DNA from 3 places in the Streptomyces sp. GLSS-08 genome. Region 1 is predicted to be linked to each of the others. Evidence: riboswitches for the same ligand, from Rfam matches in the RefSeq annotation. Region 1 holds a riboswitch; each other region holds the start of a gene.

Evidence for each region. Region 1 has a riboswitch for cobalamin ahead of AC0ZLC_RS07255 (CbtB domain-containing protein). Riboswitches for the same ligand answer to the same signal wherever they lie in the genome.
Region 2: linked by a shared signal. The riboswitch ahead of AC0ZLC_RS14440 (ribonucleoside-diphosphate reductase subunit alpha) and the one ahead of AC0ZLC_RS07255 (CbtB domain-containing protein) in region 1 are both predicted to bind cobalamin.
Region 3: linked by a shared signal. The riboswitch ahead of AC0ZLC_RS27130 (cobalamin biosynthesis protein) and the one ahead of AC0ZLC_RS07255 (CbtB domain-containing protein) in region 1 are both predicted to bind cobalamin.

What each region holds. Positions count from the first base shown of each region.
Region 1 is NZ_JBWJAQ010000003.1:386,307-388,496, forward strand. It holds gene AC0ZLC_RS07245 (four-helix bundle copper-binding protein) at 1-246, shown strand, start outside; gene AC0ZLC_RS07250 (histidine phosphatase family protein) at 430-1,041, opposite strand; cobalamin riboswitch at 1,167-1,327, shown strand; gene AC0ZLC_RS07255 (CbtB domain-containing protein) at 1,365-1,586, shown strand; gene AC0ZLC_RS07260 (CbtA family protein) at 1,612-2,190, shown strand, end outside.
Region 2 is NZ_JBWJAQ010000007.1:87,128-89,317, reverse strand. It holds gene AC0ZLC_RS14440 (ribonucleoside-diphosphate reductase subunit alpha) at 1-1,221, opposite strand, end outside; cobalamin riboswitch at 1,350-1,508, opposite strand; partial or broken gene AC0ZLC_RS14435 (GNAT family N-acetyltransferase) at 1,573-1,743, opposite strand; gene mctP (monocarboxylate uptake permease MctP) at 1,834-2,190, opposite strand, start outside.
Region 3 is NZ_JBWJAQ010000018.1:68,143-70,332, reverse strand. It holds gene AC0ZLC_RS27140 (inorganic phosphate transporter) at 1-327, shown strand, start outside; gene AC0ZLC_RS27135 (hypothetical protein) at 340-561, shown strand; cobalamin riboswitch at 701-841, shown strand; gene AC0ZLC_RS27130 (cobalamin biosynthesis protein) at 949-1,902, shown strand; gene AC0ZLC_RS27125 (cobyric acid synthase) at 1,899-2,190, shown strand, end outside.

The DNA.
Region 1 (2,190 bases):
AAGGAGCAGGAACTGGTACGCCGCAAGGGCGTCATGTGCGCGGAGGTGTGCGACGCGACGTGCCGCATGCTGTCCGAGCAGTCGGGCCTGGACGAGGCGGGCATGCGCGTCCAGCTGGAGTGGTGCCGGGACGTCTGCCTGGAGTGCGCCGACGTCTTCGACGACCACCCCGGTGCGCAGGGCAGTGCGAAGGCCTGCCGTGAGTGCGCCCAGGCCTGCATGGACTTCATGGCCACGCTCCGCTGAGGCGGGCCGCCACCCCGTCGGCACGCCGCCGGCACCGGGGGCACCCCGGGCGGCCCGGGGTGCCCGGGCGCCGACGGTACCGGCGGCCTGCCGCCGGGCACCACATCGGTGCGGGTCCCGGTCCGCGTCAGGCGGGCGCGGGTGCCGGTCCGCGTCACGCGGGCGCTGGTCTTCGGTCCGCGTCTACCGGTGCGCTTCCCGGTCCGCGCCACACCGGTCCGCGTCCCGGTCCGGCAGCGGGCGTCCGGCGCGCACGTTCCAGCGGTTCGAGCGCCCGCTGAGCTCCGTGGCGGTCAGCGGCGGTACGTCGATCCGCCAGAACGCGGACTCCGGCGCCCCGAGAGCCCGTACCAGCGCGGCCCGTACGACCTCCGGCTCCACGACGGCGACGACGCGCCCCGCGTGCTCCGCGGCCCTGTCCAGCCGACGGGCGACCCGGTCGCAGAAGTCCCGCACCGACTCCCCGCCGTGCGGAGCGGACCCCGGGTCCGCCAGCCAGCGCGCGACCGCGTCCGGTTCCTTCGCGCCCACCTCGTCCAGCGTCGCGCCGCGCCAGCGGCCCACGTCGAGACCGGCGAGCTCCGCCACCTCGACCGCGTCAAGACCGAGCGCGCCGGCGGTGTCCCGGCAGCGCACGCTGGGGGAGACCCACCGCTCACCCGCGGCCGTGAACATGTCCGCGGCAGTCCGGGCGAGCCGCAGTCCGCCGGTGTCCGCGGGACAGCCGTCGTCGAAGCGGGCCTCGCGGAGCGCCGCGCTCGACGCTGCTGAGATCAAGGTCACTCGGGTCGTCATGGATCCGCTCTCGTGATCGAAATGCCGCCGCGCCCGCAGCCGAACGCCGTGTGCAGAGCGGGAGTTGGCCGTGGTCCTGAACCCCGGGGCGCACGCTGTGCCTCCCGTGCGCCCTTGGCCGGGCCTCCGCTTCGCGGTACGGTCTCGACGATATTGACGACGGTACGGCGGAAGCCCGGTGAGAATCCGGCACGGTCGCGCCACTGTAAGCCCCGCAACAGCCGCTCCCGCCAGGGGTGGTGAAGGCAGGGCAAGTCAGACCCGCAGCCGTCGTCCTGTGCACCACCACGATGGGACGCGAGTTCCCCAGGAGGTCCTGCCACATGGCGCAGTCCGTCGCTCAGCCGACCGCCACTCCCACCGCCGTTCCCGCCAAGCTGCCGATCGGCGCGATCGCTCCCTGGGCGGTCTTCTTCGGCATCCTGATGCTGGTCCTGCTCTACTTCGTCGGCGCCGAACAGGGCGCCACCGCGCTCGTCTCGGGCGAGAACGTGCACGAGTGGGTGCACGACGCCCGCCATCTGCTCGGCTTCCCCTGCCACTGACGGCGACGAGGAAGCGTACGAGCCGATGAACTCAGCAACAGTCAGAAACCTCCTGGTGCGCGGCATGCTGGCGGGTCTCGCCGCCGGCCTGCTCGCCCTCGCCGTCGCGTACTTCCTCGGTGAGTCCCGCGTGGACGCGGCGATCGCGTACGAGGAATCGCACGCGCACCACCACGAACACGGCGTGGAGACGGTGACCCGCACCATGCAGTCCACCGGTGGCCTGGCCACCGGCGTCCTCGTCTACGGCATCGCCTTCGGCGGCATCGCCGCTCTCGCGTACTGCTTCGCCCTCGGACGGATCGGCCGCTTCGGGCCCCGGGCGAGTGCGCTGCTGCTGTCGACGGCGGGCCTGGTCGCGGTCTACGTCGTGCCGTTCCTCAAGTACCCGGCCAACCCGCCGTCCGTCGGCGACGCCGACACCATCGGCAAGCGGACGACGCTGTACTTCCTCATGGTCCTGCTCAGCGTGCTGCTTGCCGTCGCGACCGTGATCCTGGGCAAGCGCCTCGCACCGCGGCTGGGCAACTGGAACGCGACGCTGGCCGCCGGGGCGTTCTTCGTCGTCGCCGTCGCTCTTGCGTACGCGTTCCTCCCGGCGGTC
Region 2 (2,190 bases), on a different contig from region 1:
GTTGCCGGTCTGCGCCAGGGTGCGCATCATCCGGCCGTACAGGTCGCGGGCGGGGATCGTCTTCCTGGCCAGCCCCGCCTCCTCGGCCCTGCGGTACGCGGCGTCGAACTCCTCGCCCCACAGGTCGACCAGCTCGGGCACGTCGGACGGCGAGAACAGCGACCAGACGCCGTTCGCGTCGACCCGGCGCATGAACTCGTCGGGGATCCAGTGCGCGAGGTTGAGGTTGTGCGTACGGCGGGCGTCCTCCCCGGTGTTGTCGCGCAGTTCCAGGAACTCCTCGATGTCGGAGTGCCAGGTCTCCAGGTAGACCGCGGCGGCACCCTTGCGCCGGCCGCCCTGGTTCACCGCGGCGACCGAGGCGTCCAGCGTCTTCAGGAACGGCACGATGCCGTTGGAGTGCCCGTTCGTGCCGCGGATCAGCGAACCGCGGGAACGGATGCGGGAGTAGGACAGACCGATGCCGCCGGCGTGCTTGGAGAGGCGGGCCACCTGGTGGTAGCGGTCGTAGAGGGAGTCCAGCTCGTCCAGCGGGGAGTCGAGGAGGTAGCAGGACGACATCTGCGGGTGTCGGGTGCCGGAGTTGAACAGCGTGGGGGAGGAGGGCAGGTAGTCGAGCCGGCTCATCAGACCGTAGAGCGCGGCCACTTCGTCGACGGCGCGGGAGGTGTCGTCCTCGGCGAGACCGGAGGCGACGCGCAGCATGAAGAACTGCGGGGTCTCGATCACGCGCCGGGTGATCGGGTGCCGGAGCAGATAGCGGCTGTGCAGGGTGCGCAGGCCGAAGTAGCCGAAGCGGTCGTCGCCCGCGACGTCGACGAGCGCGTCGAGACGTGCCGCGTGCAGGCGGACGAACTCGGCGGTGCGGTCGGCGATCAGTCCCTCCCGGTGCCCGACGGCGACGGAGCCGGAGAAGGACGTGACGCCCTGCGAGGCGGCCTCGGCGGCGATGCTGATCGTCAGCAGCCGCGCGGCCAGGCGTGAGTAGACCGGGTCCTCGGAGATGAGTCCCGCCGCGGCCTCGGTGGCCAGTTCGCGCAGTTCCGCCTCGTCCGCCCGCGCGGACCGGCCGCGCAGCGCGGCGGCGGCGACCCGGCCGGGGTCGGCGTCGGGGAGGTCGGCGGTGAGGTCGGTCAGGGTCCGCAACAGTGCGGCACCGGGACCGTCCGGCTGGGCCGATGTCGCGGGCGGTGTCGCCGGATCGGCTGGCGCGATGGTCACGTGGGGCTCTCCCTCGCTCGGCACGGGGCCTTCGGGAGGGCAGCGGGGCACACGTCGTCCCGCACGGGTACGCGTGCGTCCACCGGCCCATTCCACGAGGCCCGGACGTCTGGGCACCCGGACCGGACGGACCGGGCGCACTGCCGGCAGGTCCTCGGACTGACCGTGTGCGCGAACACGCACAAGTACACCGTTGCGGGACAGTTCCGGATTCGCACCGGATTCCCCTGCGGCGACAGCGAGCATGAGCATACATCTTGTGCCGGGCCGCCGATGCGCCCCCACATGTTGTGTCGTGTCGGCTCCGGAGGGTGGCAGTCGGCAGGGAGGCCGCCGTCGGCACCGCCGCTGTCAGAGCGTCAGCTCGTACGTCGGCAGCAGGATGTCGTCGAGGTCCGGGACCGGGTTCCAGTCGCGCGCGGGGGCTCGGGTGAAACCGAGCCGCTCGTGGACGCGGTGGGCGCGCATGGTGCGCTGGGTGGAGAGCACGACGCGGAAACACCCCTCAGTGGCCCGTGTCCGATGAGGATGTCCATGCGGCCGAGTCTGCCGGAAACGGACGACGACGGGCCGCCGGTTCACCCCGGCGGCCCGTCGTCCGACGCGCGGGACTCAGTGGGCGATGTCTGCCGTGGCCTTCGGGAGTTCCGTGGGGACGCCCGGGTCCCCGGCGTCCGCCGTGTAGTCCGCGGGCGACGTCTCGTCCACACCGTCGGGGGCCTTCGCCGCGCGCAGGACGAAGGTCAGCACCACCGTCACCACGACGTTCAGCACGAAGGCCGTCAGACCGATGTAGCCGATCTCCCCGATGCCGGGGATCTCCTTGGAGCTGCCGCCGAAGTGCTTCTGCGTCGGGGAGGCGACCCCGTACGCGGCGAGGGTGCCGTAGGCCATGCCGACCGCCCAGCCCGCGAGGAGCGCCCAGCGGTGGAACCACCGGGTGAACAGGCCGCCGACGAGCGCCGGGAA
Region 3 (2,190 bases), on a different contig from region 1:
TGGGGCCTGACCCTGCCGGCCGCCGGACTCGTCGGCGCCGGTGCCGAGTTCCTCACCCAGCAGGGCACCTGGGGCATCGTCACCACGGGCGTGCTGCTCGTGGCCGGCGCCGGTGTCATCTGGACGCTCTCGCGCCGCCAGCCGGTCACCATGGCCAACGTCAACGACGGCCAGGCCGAGCCCGCGGGCGTCGTGACCGCCGCGATCGCCGCGGTCACCCCGCCGCCGGCCGGCCCGGTCGCCACGGCCGACATCGGTCTGACGGCCACCATCCCGGCCCCGGACGCCGGCACCCCCACCGAGCCCACCCGCCCGGCCACGGTCTAAGGAACGAACAGCATGAACATCGACTGGGCAGCCCTCGGCTCCGTCTTCGGAGCCAGCCTCGTGGTCACCGTGGCCCTCGTCGGCCTCTTCACCCTCGGCATCGTCGGCCTCTCCAAGCGCGAGTCCGGGGCCACGCAGGGCGGTTCCGCCGCCCTCGCGGTGACCGGCGCGTACGCCTGCTTCGCCGCGTGCGCGGCGGCGGTGGCGTACGGCATCTACCTGATCGTCGCCTGACGACCGGGCTGAAACCCGACAAAAACCGAACAACGCGGCATCACTTCACGTGGGGTGCGGGACGGAACACCGTCCCGCACCCCACCTGCGTGTGGGGCTTCGCACACTCTCCCTTCGCAGGTCAACAGCAAGTTGACGGCTGTTCTGACCCCGTGGTGGACTGCCGGAGCCAACTACGGCGGCAGGAGAGGAAGCCGGTGCGAATCCGGCGCGGTCCCGCCACTGTCACCGGGGAAGAACGCCCCCGGGAGCCAGGAACTCTCACCGCCGGTCTCTTCGAACCAGGGCGCGGACACCCTGAGTGAGGACATATCGCCATGCGCGGCTGCCCGTTGCGGGTCCTGACGAGTACGAGGGTGCTGCCGCACCCCACAGCGGGCTGAGCCCGTGCGTGCCGATCGCGTCTTCGCGTACGGCGCCACCGCCGGCCTCCTCGGCGACCTGCTCCTCGGCGACCCCCGCCGCGGGCACCCGGTCGCCGCGTTCGGGCGGGCCGCGGGCGCCGTGGAACGGGTGCTGTGGCGCGACCACCGCGGATGGGGCGCGCTGCACACCGCGGTGTGCGCCGGTGGCGCCGCCGCTCTCGCGGCCCTCGCGAGCCACCGCGTGCACACTTCCCCCGCCGCCTCCGTCGCGCTGACCGCCGCCGCCACCTGGGCCGTCGTCGGGGGCACCTCCCTCGGCCGGGAGGCCAGGACCGTCGGCGGTGCGCTGGCCGCCGGCGACGTCGACGCCGCCCGCGAGCGGCTGCCCCACCTGTGCGGGCGGGATCCGCAGGCGCTGGACACCGACGGGATCGCCCGGGCCGTGGTCGAGTCCGTCGCCGAGAACACCTCCGACGCCGTCGTGGGCGCCCTGGTCTGGGGCGCCGTCGGCGGTGTGCCCGGGCTCGTCGCCTTCCGGGCCGTGAACACGCTGGACGCGATGGTCGGGCACAGGTCCGCCAGGTACCGCCGCTACGGGTGGGCCTCCGCACGGCTCGACGACGTCGCCGGCTGGCCGGGGGCCCGGCTGACCGCCGTACTCGCGGCCGTCGCGGGCGGCGATCCGCGCGGTGCCGTGCGCGCCTGGCGTGCCGACGCCGCCAGGCACCCGAGCCCCAACGCCGGTCCCGTGGAGGCCTCCTTCGCGGGGGCGCTGGGCGTACGGCTGGGCGGGACCCTCTCGTACGGAGGGCGGGTCGAGCACCGGCCCGTGCTGAACGGCGACGGGCGGGCCGTGTCCGTCCGCGACATCGAGCGGGCCGTACGGCTGTCCCGGCGGGTGAGCGGGCTCGCGCTGGGCGTGTGCGTCGCCGGGCGGCTGCTCGCGCAGGGACTCACGAAGGGGCGTACCCGATGAGCGGCGGACTGCTGATCGCCGGCACCACCTCCGACGCCGGCAAGAGCGTCGTGACCGCCGGGATCTGCCGGTGGCTGGTGCGCCAGGGCGTGAAGGTGGCGCCCTTCAAGGCGCAGAACATGTCCCTCAACTCGTTCGTCACGCGCGAGGGGGCGGAGATCGGGCGGGCGCAGGCCATGCAGGCGCAGGCCGCCCGCGTGGAGCCGACCGCGCTGATGAACCCGGTGCTGCTCAAGCCGGGGAGCGACCGCAGCAGCCAGGTCGTGCTCATGGGGAAGCCGGTGGGCG